DNA from 3 places in the Desulfobacter sp. genome. Region 2 is predicted to be linked to each of the others. Evidence: riboswitches for the same ligand, from Rfam matches in the RefSeq annotation. Region 2 holds a riboswitch; each other region holds the start of a gene.
The links. Region 2 has a riboswitch for thiamine pyrophosphate ahead of thiS (sulfur carrier protein ThiS). Riboswitches for the same ligand answer to the same signal wherever they lie in the genome.
Positions count from the first base shown of each region.

Region 1 (3,278 bases), on a different contig from region 2:
TCCCCGGCCCATGGTTATACTGGCCGGATTCTATAACGTGACGGACCAAAAGGATAAGGCCCTTGAATTGTACAGGAAAGCCGCTGCCCTTGATTCTGAAGACAGCAACAGCCAGATGATCTTGGCAAGATTCCTGTACAAGGAGAAAAAAATAGACGAAGCGGAGAACCTGGTCGCCGGCATTCTCAAAAAACGGCCCCAGTTGCCGGATGCCAGAATGCTGAAAAGCGAAATCCTGATTTTTCAAAAAAAATATCAGGATGCGCTCAATATCCTGATCGCCCTTGAAAAGGAAGAACCAAATGCCCACAGGGTTCAATATTTTAAAGGCCTTTCTTATATCGGAATAGGGGAGCCGAACCAGGCGGCATCAGCCCTGGTCAAGGCGGTGGAGCTGAAACCGGAGTATACCCAGGCCCGGTTGCTGATGTCTGAAATTTATTTGCGCCAGCACGCCTATGATCTTGCCGTAAATCAGACCACCGCGGTAATTAAGCTTGATCCCAAAGCCTACCGGGCCTATCTGCTCCGGGGCAACGCCTATGTGGCCCTGAAAAAAATTAAGGAAGCTGAAGACGATTATAAAAAAATGATTGAAATCGGCTCTGACAATCCGGCAGGCTATTACCGGCTTGCCTACTTAAAATCTGCGCTGAGGCAATTTGACCAGGCAGCCCCCCTGCTGGAAAAGGCCTGGTCCCTGAACAACAAACTCATTGACGTATTTACCCTGAGAATCAGAAATGCCGTGGTCCAGAAAGAATTTGATACTGCCCATGCCCTGTGTACTCAGCAGATGGATGCATTCACGGATAACAATAATTTAAAAGCGCTTGTGCACAGCACCCGTGCAAATATTTATCTGGCCCAGAAGGATATGAAACAGGCAGAATCAGAACTGCTGAAAGCCGTTGACCTTGCCCCGGATTATCTGAGTCCCTACGGAACGCTGGCAAAAATATACCTGTCCCAGAAAAATATTGAGGACGCAAAAAAACAATATCTGACCATGATTGAAAAAAATGATAAACTGGCCCCGCCCCATATGTTGCTGGCCGTCCTTCTTGAAGCGGAAAACAAATTTGATGACGCAGAAACCCATTACCGTAAAGCCCTTGAAATCAATCCCAACTATGCCGCCGCCGCCAACAATCTGTCATTTTACCTGGCAAGCCGGACAGATAAATTTGACGAAGCCCTGGCCCTGGCAAAAACAGCGAAAACCCTTTATCCCGAAGATCCGAGCATCATGGATACGATGGGATTTGCCTATTATAAAAAAGGGTTGTACGGAAATGCCGTTGCCGAATTTTTGGACTGCCTGGAAAAACAACCAAACCATCCCATTATCCGCTACCATTTAGGGCTGGCGTATTACGGAAAAGGGGAAAAAGAGCAGGCACTCAAAGAGCTGTCCAAGGCCCTGGAGCTTAATGATAATTTCCCCGGGGCCAGTGACGCAAAAAAATTGATAGAGGAAATAACTCAATAAAATAAATCAGTAGTGTCCGGTTAGGTTTTTGCGTACATTTAAAAAACGCTGTTTTTGATACTTCTTTAGAATTTAGCTGGGGGCGCTTGCAAAAGCTGAGAAGGAAAAATTTTCCTGACCCTTGGAACCTGATGCGGGTAATACCGACGTAGGGAAGCGGATCATGCATCTTCAAGTAAGTGCCTACCTATAAAAATACATTATCTGCACCGGGTTGATAATAACGGTTTTTCTTCGGAGGTCAGCATGGATAAAAAAAGAAGTTTTGACGAATTTGCACAAGCATATGATGCGTGGTTTTTTGACAATATGAATCTGTTAAATTCAGAGGTGAACCTGGTCGCTTATTTTATGAAAGATGCGGGTGATACTTTTTCTGTAGGGTGCGGAAGTGGTCTTTTTGAATCAATCTTGAAAAGAGATTTTAACATTTCCATTCAGTACGGTCTCGAACCATCAGAGGGAATGGCTGAGATTGCCCGTAAACGCGGGATAAGTGTTGAGGTAACCACAGCGGAAGACGCCGATTTGGGCGAAGAACAATACGATACGATCCTATTCAACGGCACACCAAGCTATATCAATGACCTGCAGTCCGTGTTTCACAAAGCATATACTGCTTTGAGAAAAGGAGGTAAAATCGTGGTTATTGATGTTCCTAAGGAAAGTTCATACGCAACCATGTATAACCTGGCAAAAAGTGTCGAAACATGGGAACATCCATTATTGGAAGGAGTTCACCCAAGGGACCCGTATCCAATTGAATTTGTAAAGGTTGCAAACTGGCGTACAACTGCTGAGAAAGTCGAGATGCTTAAAACAGCAGGTTTTCAAGACTTTGATTATGCTCAAACGCTCACTAAACATCCGCTATACTCAAACAATATGGAAGAACAACCAATTCCGGGGTTTGACTGCGGTGATTATGTTGCCATTTGTGCCTTTAAGGAACGAGCACGAAATAAGATGGCCAATTAAAATTTCTAAACGTACGGCCGACAATGGCCGACTGTTTTGAAATGGTCGAGTTATTTAAGGCTCATTCCTAAAAAATAAAAATAGAGGAATCAGGGGGTGATGAAGAATATTAAAGCAGCAGGAAAATACACTCAAAAGATGTGGGATGCGGTAGCTTCTATTTATGAGGATACAATCGCTCATCCCTTCGTTGTACAACTGGCGAAAGGCACATTAGATAAAAATAATTTTGCACATTTCCTGTCGCAGGATATCCTTTATCTCAAGGATGATAATCTGGCTTTGGACCTGTTGGCCGAAAAAGCTCCCAACGAATCTGAAAAGCAATTCTTTCAAATGTTAGCCAAAGATGGGCTGGACATTGAAAAAGCCCTTCACAATGAGTTTCTGAAATATTTTGATATTGAGGAAGCTGAAGAAAAGTCTCCTGCAATTGAGAAATACACTTCCTTTCTGCTTAATCACAGTAAAAATTCCGTATTTGCTCTTGCTGCTGCGGCACTTTTACCCTGTTTCTGGGTGTTTAGCAGCGTTGGTAACCACATCTTGACCATTGCGGAAGCTGACAACGAATACCAGATGTGGATCGACACCTATCACAGTGAAGCGTACGAGCAATACACGCAAAGATTTATTGATATTGTAGAGCGGCTATCATCCGCAGCAGATGAAGAACTTCATCAGGAAATGTTGAAAGCCTTCACGCTATCAACACAATATGAACTCGATTTTTTTGAAGAAGTTATGAAAAAGTAATTGCAATAACCTTTAGCCGATTGTGATCGTCCCTTTCTATGGGATTGGTTAT
Region 1 covers NZ_JBFXHE010000192.1:206-3,483, reverse strand. The annotation lists gene AB7U36_RS13785 (tetratricopeptide repeat protein) at 1-1,492, shown strand, start outside; TPP riboswitch at 1,561-1,664, shown strand; gene AB7U36_RS13780 (class I SAM-dependent DNA methyltransferase) at 1,739-2,470, shown strand; gene AB7U36_RS13775 (TenA family protein) at 2,570-3,226, shown strand.
Region 1: it holds a riboswitch for thiamine pyrophosphate, as region 2 does, so the genes downstream of both, AB7U36_RS13780 (class I SAM-dependent DNA methyltransferase) here and thiS (sulfur carrier protein ThiS) in region 2, are expected to answer to the same signal.

Region 2 (3,278 bases):
CACGGGTGGAGATGGTCAGTCCCGAACGTGGCAGGAAGATGCGCAACGCGGTCATGAACTGAACAAAGGTTTTGTCGTCCACCAGGTAGTCGGGTTGGAAATCGCCTTCTGCCTCGTTAAACCGGGGCAGGGAAATGGCAATCTCGGTATCGATATACTTGTTTTCAAGGTAGCGGGCATGTAACCCGGTGAAAAACATGTCCCGGCGCGGTTCACTCAGACCAAGCAGGGCCCCGAGGTTGACGACCCGCATACCGCCCTTTGCGGCCCGTTCAGGTGCGTTGAGCCGCCAGTGGTAATCCATCTTTTTGCCGGCCAGATGAACCCGTTTATAAACGCCCTGGTCATAGGTTTCCTGGAACATGGTCATGGAATCGACACCAGCCTGGTTGAGTTGGCGGTACGCCTCAACCTCAAGGGGGTAGACCTCAATCGCCACTGATGCAAAATGCGTCTTAAGCAGTTGAGCCGCATCCAGCAGATAAGACATGGGGGTCATGTGCTGGGCTTCACCCGTGAGAAAAAGTATGTGCTGCATGCCGGTTTTGGCAATGGCTCTGGCCTCAATCTCAATCTCTTCCAGGCTGAGTTTTCGGCGCAGAATCGGGTTTTTATGATTAAACCCGCAATAGGCGCAGCCGTTGTTACAGTGGTTGGAGATGTACAGCGGAATGAACATTTGGATGGTGCGTCCGAAATACTGCACGGTCAGCTGGTGGGCTTTGCGGGCCATGGCTTCTAGATGTCCGGCAGCCCGGGGGCTCAGCAGGGTCATAAAATCCATGGGGCCGGGTTTTTCCTTGGCCAGACTACGGATGATGTCTTCATCGCTCACCTGGTCAAAAAAATCGGGAACATCAAAATCACGGTATTGCTCAACTACCTCATAGAATGACATGATTTGATCCTTGATCAGAACGCTTCAAGCTCATTTATTTTTATAAGGTGGCGCTTATGCTCTAAAGTTCTGATACGCTTTAAATATGGTTAGTCGCTTTCTGTTTTTTTGTTTCTATTCTCCGTCAAGAAATCCAGTAAGCGGAGAAGAGGCGCGGGCAAGGGTGGACGCTTCGGCCATTTCAGCCAAAAAGGCAGCCCGTCCGGCTTTGACCGCGAGATCAAAGGCGCGTCCCATGGCTTCCGGGTCCCGGGACGTGGCAATGGCGGTATTCACCAGAACCGCGTCTGCTCCCATTTCCATTGCAGCCGCGGCCTGGGAAGGTTTGCCGATTCCCGCATCAACAACGATCGGCACGCTGATATTTTCAATTAACATGGCAATCAGCGGTCTGGTCTCCAGTCCCCGGTTGGTTCCGATGGGTGCGCCCAGAGGCATGACCGCTGCTGCACCGGCGTTTTCCAGACGTTTGGCCAGGGGCAGGTCCGGCAGAACATAGGGCAGAACCTGGAACCCTTCTTTGGCCAGAATTTCCGTGGCCTTCAAGGTCTCCCAGTTGTCCGGCATCAGGTATTTCATATCGGTGATAACTTCGATTTTGATGAAATCACCACAACCGGCTTCCCGGGCAATGCGGGCAATGCGTACGGCCTGTTCTGCGCTACGGGCCCCGGATGTATTCGGCAGCAGGGTCACATTTTTGGGGATATATTCAAGAATATTTTCAGACTGAGCCGTGATGTCGACCCGACGCAGGGCCACAGTGATCATCTGTGAACCGCTGGCCGCGAGCATCTTGGGAATTTGTCCATGGTTGCCGAATTTCCCGGTACCGGTCAGCAACCGGTTGCTGAATTCTTTCCCCCCCAATAAAAGTACATCGTCGTTCATAATCAGCCTCCTCCGACAAAACTGAGCATTTCCAGGCGATCGCCTTCCTGGAGTTCAGTTGTCGGCCAAAATTTCTGTTTAATGATTTGCTGGTTGAGTTCAATAACCAGGGCCCCGGCATCAAGCTTTTTCCAGGCAATGAACTGCGCCAAAGTGCAGGATTCTATGCGTTCCTTGTTTCCGTTGACAAAAATATTCATAGATAAAAATCCTAAAAAAAAGCCGCTTGCCCCCAAGGAAGGGGCAAGCGGCTTGTAAAAAAACCTAAATCCGGATTTCTCCAGGTTTATTGCTGTCTTGTCCGCTTCCCTTCGCCGGTATTATCCGGATCAGGTTCAATGGGTATTATCTCAGGCGCCGTGCGCCACCCCACGCGATGGATTAAGCTATATAAAGAATGAGAAGGTTTGTCAACCCCGGGTTGAACGCCCAACCATTATTTTAATCCGTTCCGTTTTTTTCTCACCCCGAACCGAAAAAACTCTATCACAAGCGGCATGACCGAGAGAAAAATAATGATAACCAGTACCAGAGAAAAATTTTCCTTGACCACACGCAGGTTGCCAAAAAAGTATCCTGCCAGTATGAAGAGGATCAGGCCAATTAAGATGCATCGGCGCGATCCGGTTTATCGCTTTTATCGCTGTCTCCGTATCCAAAAAAAAATGCAGTTATCTGACCACCAGAATAACTGCGCCGGTGGCGACCTGGGCGCCTTTCTGCAAACAGATCTCTTTGACCTGGCCGTCAATAGTGCTGATCAGGGGGTTTTCCATTTTCATGGCTTCCATGACTACGACCACCTGGCCAGCTTTAACCATATCTCCGACGCTGACCAGAATGTCAACAATTAATCCGGGGATGGGTGCCGTGATGGTTCCGGAGGCGAAAACGGCTGCCGGTGCCGGAGTTCGGGCTGGAGGGGGTACCGCCGACGCGGGAATGTGCCTGTCGGCTTGTTTTTCCACTTGCACCTGATAGGGGGAGCCGTTGACTGTTACCTGAGCGGTTCCATTGGTGATGGCACCGATTTCGATCTCATATTTTTTCTGTTTTATGGAAATAGCGTATTTCATTTGGGTTTCTTTGTCTTTGCATTTAGGTGTTAGAATGGCGTTTAAATGCCTGTGTCCGGTCGTTCATGATCTTCTGGCGGCCATACAGGCTCCAGGCGTTCTGATTATCCTCCGCGCCGAGTTCAGATTTTATACCGACGGGTCCGGACATCTCCAGATGAAGGGCCATGGCAACAGCGGCCACCATCTCCGGCTCCATTTCAGACGCTGCTGAGACCGGTCTCTGTGCTGGAACAGCCGGCTGCAGCTTTGTTTCCTCAACTTTGGCGGTTTTGCGCTTGCAGGCCAATTCAAAAATCTTGCCGCAGACGATCATGCCGAACATCAACACGCCCAGTACCAGGAAAACGCCGAAGAAGCGGATAAAAAGCGTTCCGATGGCATATCCCCAGAAAGAGTCGCAGGGACCGCAG
Region 2 covers NZ_JBFXHE010000245.1:11-3,288, reverse strand. The annotation lists gene thiH (2-iminoacetate synthase ThiH) at 1-898, opposite strand, end outside; gene AB7U36_RS15635 (thiazole synthase) at 1,013-1,789, opposite strand; gene thiS (sulfur carrier protein ThiS) at 1,792-1,989, opposite strand; TPP riboswitch at 2,079-2,171, opposite strand; gene AB7U36_RS15625 (biotin/lipoyl-containing protein) at 2,461-2,865, opposite strand; partial or broken gene AB7U36_RS15620 (OadG family protein) at 2,888-3,278, opposite strand, start outside.

Region 3 (3,278 bases), on a different contig from region 2:
TGATGGTGGTTTCAGGGGCTTTAATCCTGGAAATGACCTCCCAGTTGTCTTTTTCCATGTTTATGGAAAAGAAATTATAAAGGGAGTTTGACTCCACCCGCCCCTTGAGGCTAAGGATTCCGGATCTGAATCCGGGTGTTGAAACGATAACCGTGCGGTCTTTGATAATTTTCAGTTCCTTGGGAACCAGAACATCCTCAAAATCATAGTAAACAGCAACAGGTTTCTCCTTAACCTCCGGCTGGGGGGAGGACTGGACCTGTTTAGAGGCAGATGACCCCTTAAAAAGCCCGCACCCTGAAATAAAAATAAAGGCTGTAAATATTAGACACCCCCAACAAATTGCCGGCAGACAATGACGAATTTTCATTTAGTATTCTCCTGATTATTCGTTACAGCAAATGCTATGTTTTCTAAAACGAATCCTCTTAAATGTCAATTCAATGTCATTCACTTCAGTGCTGACGCATGAACATAAAACAGTCATGCACCTTGCCAGGATGTGCCGCTATTCAAGCAGATTTCCCACACGTTTAACCGCGCAAAAATCACCGCACATGGTACAAACCTCTTTTTCCCCAGGCTGGGACGAGTTGCGGTAAAGTCTTGCCTTTTCCGGGTCCAGGGCGCAGTCGAACTGTCCCTCCCAGTCCAGCGTACCCCGGGCTTTGCTCATTTTATGGTCGATAAGCCCGGCCCCTTTAAGACCCTTGGCCAGATCTCCGGCATGGGCCGCGATCCGGGATGCCATAATACCTTGTTTAACATCGTCTGCAGTGGGCAGCCGCAGATGTTCAGCCGGGGTGACATAGCACAAAAAGTCAGCACCATGCATGGCGGCCAGGGCACCTCCTATGGCTGACGTGATATGGTCGTAGCCGGGGGCAATGTCGGTAACCAGGGGGCCAAGCACATAAAACGGGGCATTGTGGCAAAGCTTTTTTTGCAGTTTCATGTTCATTTCCACCTCATGCAGCGGCACGTGGCCGGGCCCCTCAATCATGACCTGCACATTTTTTTTCCAGGCCTGCCGGGTCAGTTCCCCCAGGGTGATCAACTCCTCAATCTGGGGGGCGTCTGTTGAATCCTGTATGGCGCCAGGCCTGAGTCCGTCCCCCAGACTGATGCAGACATCATGAGCCTGGCAGATGTCCAGAAGCCGGTCAAAGTGTTCATAAAAGGGATTTTCATTGCCGGTTTTTTCCATCCATTCGAACAGGATAGCCCCGCCCCGGCTGACAATGCCGCACAGCCGGGGGTTGGTTTTTATGCTTTGGGCACATTTTTTGTTGAGTCCGGCATGGATGGTAATGAAATCAATCCCGTTGGCTGCATGGATTTCAACGGTTTCAAACCACTCTTCCAGGGTTATTTCCTGGGTGGGCTTTCCGGTACGGGTTAAGGTGTCATAAATGGGCACCGTACCGATCATCACAGGGATTTGTGCCACCAGACACTTGCGAAATTTTTCAGTGTCGCCGGATACGCTCAGGTCCATGACTGCGTCTGCCTGGTACTCCAGAGCCAACCGCGCCTTCTGGAGTTCCGCATCAAAACAGCAGACATCTTTGGATACGCCCAGATTGACGTTAATTTTGGTTTTAAGCCCTTTTCCCACGCCTGCGGCTTTCAGGTTTAAATGATTCTTATTGGCAGGGACAGCAATTGAGCCCTGGGCAATTCCCTCCATAAGATCCTGTTTTGAAATGGGTTCATTGGCGAGCACCTGTTCCATCTGCGGTGTGAGAATGCCTTTCCTGGCTGCATCCATCTGGGTCGTATATGACTGTGACATGTGTACATCTCCTATTTTATATCTATATTTTATGAAAGGGAAACTGAAACGGCGGGGCCGGGAGATGACAGATCGCTCTATACCAAAGCTTCAATCAAGTTTCCTACGCCGGTACGAGCCGGATCAGGTTCCAAGGGTTGAAGTTTTGAGCCAACTTCTCTCAGCTTTTACAAAAGCACCCCCATGATTAACTGAAATGTCAAATACTTGATTAAAAAGGTTCTGTCAATGGCTTAACCTTAAGATCAGATTGGCTGCAAGGTTAAAACAATGATTGAAAACCAATGGCGCCTGTAGTATTAATTTTATTTCATGGTTTTGGCGATATTTAACCATGGCGTCAAACAACTTCGAGACATTTTGCCTGGTTGTCATCCGGCAAATTAAATAATTTTTAATTTTATCCGAAGACGTTCATGAATAACAAAATGTTAAATACTGGCACAGGTTTTACGCTGTTGGAAACCCTTATCGTATTGGCGATCATGGTAATCGCCATGACTGTTGCAATCCCAAATATCATGCTCTGGTTGTCGAACTATCGCTTAAAAGCTGCGGCACGTGAGCTCTATTCCAATATGCAGAAAGCCAAGTCTGAAGCGCTTAAACGCAATTGCAGTGTAGGCATTACCTTTTCAACGGTGACTTTCCCGGCTCAGGGGGGAGGGTATACGATCTTTCTTGATAATGGTGATGGTGCAGGAACCGCTGATAACGCAGTACAAGACGGTGGAGAAGTGACGTTGTTACCGGTTGCCATGCCCCTAGGTTGCACACTTTATGAAGCCAGCTTTGGTGGTACATCAAGGACTGGCTATAATTCCCGTGGATTCCCCCTTGGTAACAGGACAGGTTCTGCAAGATTAAGGAACAATAATTCCGTTTGGTATGAGATGGCTTTGTCCAATTCCGGATATCCGAAAATACGAAAAAGTTATGACGGAACAAATTGGGAGTGAGGCAATCAGTGGAGGGGTAAACAAATAACAGGTGGGGAAATAATGAGAAAAAATATATCGCCATGCAGGGAAAATGCTGGCTTTACCCTGATTGAAGTTCTTGTTGTTCTTGCCATTTCCGGTATTCTTCTGGGAGGGGTTTACGCACAGTTCACGTCTCAACAGGCTAGTTACCAAGCCCAGGATCAGGTGGTGGAAATGCAGCAAAACCTGCGTGCCGGAATCAGCTATATGGCGCAGGAACTGCGCATGGCAGGATACGACCCTTACAGCTCAGGAAGGGCAGGTATTGAAACAGCAAATTTAACCACTGTTGTTTTTACTTATGTTGCTGATGATGACGGGTTGGATAACGACAATGCCGATGGTGACAATGACACCTCCACCGGTGCGGATGAAACGGGTGAATTACAAACCATCACCTTTGATTTATATGATGCCTATGGCGATGGAGATAATGATATCGGCAGGCAAGTCGGTGGAATTAAACGTGCTATTGCCGAAAATATTGAAGAGCTGGAATT
Region 3 covers NZ_JBFXHE010000122.1:2,625-5,902, reverse strand. The annotation lists gene AB7U36_RS10520 (hypothetical protein) at 1-370, opposite strand, end outside; gene thiC (phosphomethylpyrimidine synthase ThiC) at 509-1,795, opposite strand; TPP riboswitch at 1,877-1,988, opposite strand; gene AB7U36_RS10510 (GspH/FimT family pseudopilin) at 2,212-2,754, shown strand; gene AB7U36_RS10505 (prepilin-type N-terminal cleavage/methylation domain-containing protein) at 2,797-3,278, shown strand, end outside.
Region 3: it holds a riboswitch for thiamine pyrophosphate, as region 2 does, so the genes downstream of both, thiC (phosphomethylpyrimidine synthase ThiC) here and thiS (sulfur carrier protein ThiS) in region 2, are expected to answer to the same signal.